One region of the Limnomicrobium aquaticum genome, then DNA from elsewhere that is predicted to be linked to it. Evidence: riboswitches for the same ligand, from Rfam matches in the RefSeq annotation. Region 1 holds a riboswitch; the other holds the start of a gene.
What was found. A riboswitch is a leader RNA that binds a small molecule or an ion and turns the genes downstream of it on or off. The one in region 1 is predicted to bind S-adenosylmethionine.
Positions count from the first base shown of each region.

Region 2: linked by a shared signal. The riboswitch ahead of ABID16_RS10180 (O-succinylhomoserine sulfhydrylase) and the one ahead of metA (homoserine O-acetyltransferase MetA) in region 1 are both predicted to bind S-adenosylmethionine.

Region 1 is NZ_JBEPMB010000007.1:158,089-160,286, reverse strand. It holds gene metA (homoserine O-acetyltransferase MetA) at 33-971, opposite strand; SAM riboswitch at 1,033-1,111, opposite strand; gene ABID16_RS18865 (AAA family ATPase) at 1,140-1,979, opposite strand.
Region 2 is NZ_JBEPMB010000002.1:320,504-322,701, forward strand. It holds gene ABID16_RS10180 (O-succinylhomoserine sulfhydrylase) at 1-1,159, opposite strand, end outside; SAM riboswitch at 1,205-1,283, opposite strand; gene ABID16_RS10185 (2'-deoxycytidine 5'-triphosphate deaminase) at 1,353-2,198, shown strand, end outside.

The DNA of each region.
Region 1 (2,198 bases):
GTGATAGGAATTGAGGTCTATTACAACCAAGATTAGTATCCGGGGTTGTGCTCTTCCTGGCCGATCTTCGCCATGTCATAGGGCGTTGTCTGGTAGATGTTGTTGATCCAGTTTCCGAAAAGCAGATGGGCGTGGCTCTTCCAGCGGTTGAGCGGCTTGTTGTCCGGATTGTCCTCGGGGAAATAGTTGTGCGGCACCTCGATCGCGGAGCCCGTCTGGACGTCGCGGAAATATTCGTCCGCCAGCGTCGTGGAATCGTATTCGATGTGATTGAACACATAGAGTCGGTTGCCCTTGCGCTCATGCACGATGCAGACGCCGGTTTCGGGCGATTCCATCAGGATTTCGAGGCCCGGCACCTTCTCGATATCGGCGCGGCGGACTTCCGTCCAGCGCGAGACCGGGATCTGGAAATCGTCCGAGAAGCCGTTCAGATAGGGCGAGGCGGGGGCCAGATTGCGGTGGCGGTAGACGCCAAAGGCTTTCTTCTCCAGCGTATATTTGGGTACACGGTTGAAGTGCCAGATGGCGGCCATGCCGCCCCAGCAGATGTTCATGGTCGAGTGGACGTTCGTTTGCGTCCAGTCGAGGATCTGTTCCATCTCGTTCCAGTAGGTCACATCCTGGAATTCCAGCGTTTCAATGGGGGCGCCTGTAATGATGAACCCGTCGAATTTCTGGTCCTTCACCTCGTCCCAGGTGTCGTAGAAGGAGAGCAGATGCTCTTCCGAGGTGTTCTTGGCCTTGTGGCCGCCGACACGGACGAGCTTCAGCTCGATCTGCAAGGGCGATGCGCCGAGAAGGCGGGCGAATTGCAGCTCGGTCTTGATCTTGTTGGGCATGAGATTGAGCAGGCCGAAGCGCAGCGGGCGGATGTCCTGACGGATGGCGACGGCCTCCGTCATCACGCGCACGCCTTCGTTCACAAGGGTTTCCTGGGCGGGCAATCCATCGGGAATCTTGATCGGCATGGTCTTCTCTTCTTTCAAAACGCAAAAAACCGGCGGCGTAAAATCGCTACCGGTTCCAGAATGCTCACGTATCTGGGCCCATTTTAGCGACTTATTTTACGTGGCTGCAAGCCGGCCGGCAAATCACCACGAATTCCAGAGTCTATTTAGTCTTAACGTGACGAAGAATCAATTCTCCCGGCGCGACATGAAGGCGAGGCGTTCGAAGAGATGCACGTCCTGTTCGTTTTTAAGCAGCGCACCGTGCAGCTTCGGCAGGATGGTCTTTGCGTCTGCGGAGAGATCGGCGGGATCGATATCGTCGGCGACGAGAAGGCGGATCCAGTCGAGTGCTTCGGAGGTCGAAGGCTTCTTCTTGATGCCCGGCACGTTGCGGATCTCGAAAAAGCGGGTGAGGGCCGCGCGCACCAGATCCTGGCGGATGCCGGGATAGTGGACATCGACGATCTTCTCGAGCGTTTCGGCTTCGGGGAAGCGGATATAGTGGAAGAAGCAGCGGCGCAGAAACGCGTCCGGCAGTTCCTTCTCGTTGTTCGAGGTGATGATGACGATGGGGCGCACCCTCGCGCGGATCGTCTCGCCGGTCTCGTAGACATGGAACTCCATGCGGTCGAGTTCCTGCAGCAGGTCGTTCGGAAACTCGATATCAGCCTTGTCGATCTCATCGATCAGAAGCACGGTCTTCTCGTCGGCGGAAAACGCCTCCCAGAGCTTGCCCTTGCGGATATAGTTGGAAATGTCGTTGAAGCGCTCGTCGCCCAGCTGGCTGTCGCGCAGGCGCGAAACGGCGTCGTATTCATAGAGCCCCTGCTGGGCCTTGGTGGTGGACTTGATGTTCCACTCGATCATCTTCAGACCGAGACCGCTGGCGATCTGGCGCGCCAGCTCAGTCTTGCCGGTGCCGGGCTCACCCTTGACCAGAAGCGGCCGCTCCAGCCGGATCGCGGCATTGACCGCAATCATCAGGTCCTTTTCGGCGACGTAAGTCTCGGTGCCTTGAAACTGCATGGTCATGCGATTTTGCTCTCCAAATGTAGGGCTGAAGCAAGCCGCCCCCTCACCCCGCCTCCGCTTTGCTCGGCGTACCTCTCCCCGGAGGGGCGAGGCGGACCGAGAGGCCGCGGCGAACTCCCGCTTCTCCCCACCGGGGAGAAGGTGGCCCGAAGGGCCGGATGAGGGGCGCTCCGAATGTTGCCGCCCGTTTGGGTTCAGCGTAACCAGCGAGCC
Region 2 (2,198 bases), on a different contig from region 1:
GTTCCAGGTCCGCGATCAGATCGTCTCCGTCCTCGATGCCGAGCGACAGGCGCACCGTGCCGGCGGAGATACCGAGTTCGGCGCGGTCCTCGTCCTTCAGGTTCTTGTGCGTCGTCGTTGCCGGATGGGTGATCAGGCTCTTGGCGTCGCCGAGATTGTTGGAAATGCAGATCACGTCCAGCGCATCCTGAAGCGCAAACGCCGCTTCCTTGCCGCCCTTGAGCTCAAAGGCAACGAGCGTCGAGCCGCCGGTCATCTGCTTGGCGATGATGTCGGCCTGCGGGTGATCGGCGCGGCCCGGATAGATGACCTTGGCGACGGCCTTCTGGTCGGCAAGGAAATCGGCAACGCGGGCGGCGTTTTCCGTCTGCTGTTTGACGCGCAGCGGCAGGGTTTCGAGACCCTTCAGCAGCGTCCAGGCATTGAACGGCGACATGGCCGGGCCCGTATGGCGGAAATAGTCGTGCAGGTTCTCGTCGATCCAATCCTTCGAGGAGAGGATGATGCCGCCGAGGCAGCGGCCCTGGCCGTCGATATGCTTGGTGGCGGAATAGACGACGATATGGGCGCCGAGATCGAGCGGGTGCTGGAAGAGCGGCGTTGCAAACACGTTGTCGACCACCAGCTTCGCGCCGATCTGGTTGGCAAGCTTGGCAACGCCGGCTATGTCAACGACCTCCAGCGTCGGGTTGGTCGGGCTTTCCAGGAACATCACCTTGGTGTTCGGCTGGATGGCCTTTTCCCAGTTGGCGAGATCGCGCCCGTCGATCAGCGTGCAGCCGATGCCGTAGCGCGGCGCCAGCGTTTCGACGATGTAGCGGCAGGAGCCGAAGAGCGCGCGGGCGGCCACGATATGATCGCCGGCCTTCAGCTGGCAGAGAATGGCGGCGGAGATGGCGGCCATGCCGGATGCGGTGGCGCGGGCGTCTTCGGCGCCTTCCAGCAGGCACATGCGCTTTTCGAACATGTCGTTCGTCGGCGAACCGTAGCGGGCATAGATGAACCCGTCATCCTCGCCCTTGAAGCGAGCCTCGGCGGCAGCCGACGTTTCGTACAGGAACCCTTGGGTGAGGAAAATCGCTTCGGACATTTCGCCGAATTGCGAGCGCAGCGATCCGCCGTGTACGAGCTTGGTTGCGGGTTTCCAATTCCTGGTCATGGATATGCACCTTTGCATAACAAAAAAACCGGTCGCAAAAGCGGACCGGTTTCACACCCGGTCCTTTTAGCCACTTATTTAACGTGGCTGCAAGCCGACCGGCCAAATCACCACGGGATAAAAAGCCCTTACGCCTCAAGGGCGCTTGCGTCAAGGAAGCGATTTTGGTTTTGTCCGCCAAAGGATTTCAAACATGACCCGCACTACCGGAATTCTGGCCGACAAGGCGATCAAGGCTCTGTTCGATGACGGCAAGCTCAAGAGTGAGGCCGCGCTCGACCATGACCAGATCCAGCCGGCCAGCCTTGACTTAAGGCTCGGCGCAAAGGCGTTTCGTGTCCGCGCCAGCTTCCTGCCCGGTCCGCATCATCTGGTGGCTGACAAGCTCGACCGTCTGAAGCTGCATGTCGTCGATCTGAGCGAAGGCGCGGTTCTCGAAACCGGCTGCGTCTATATCGTGCCGCTGATGGAAAGCCTGTCGCTTGATGCCGCGATGTCGGCCTCCGCCAACCCGAAAAGCTCGACCGGCCGGCTCGATATCTTCACCCGCGTGATTACCGACCGTGCCCAGGAATTCGACAAGATCCCGGCCGGCTATAACGGCCCGCTTTATCTCGAAATCTCGCCCCGCACCTTCCCCATCGTCGTGCGTCGCGGTTCGCGCCTGTCGCAGATCCGCTTCCGCATCGGCAATGCACTTTTGACCGAGCAGGAGGTGAAAAGCCTGCATGCCAGCGAAGGTCTGGTTGCGGCGAGCGAACCGAATGTTTCCGGCGCCGGCATCGCGCTCTCCATCGATCTCGAAGGCACGGGCCCGGATGGCCTCATCGGCTATCGCGGCAAGCATCACACGGCCGTCGTGGATGTCGACCGCAAGGGCGCGCATGACCTGCATGACTTCTGGGAGCCGATCTACGGCCGCGGCCGCAACGAACTGATCCTTGATCCGGACGAGTTCTACATTCTCGTCTCCCGCGAGGCCGTCCATGTTCCGCCGCTCTATGCCGCCGAGATGACGCCCTTCGACCCGCTGGTCGGC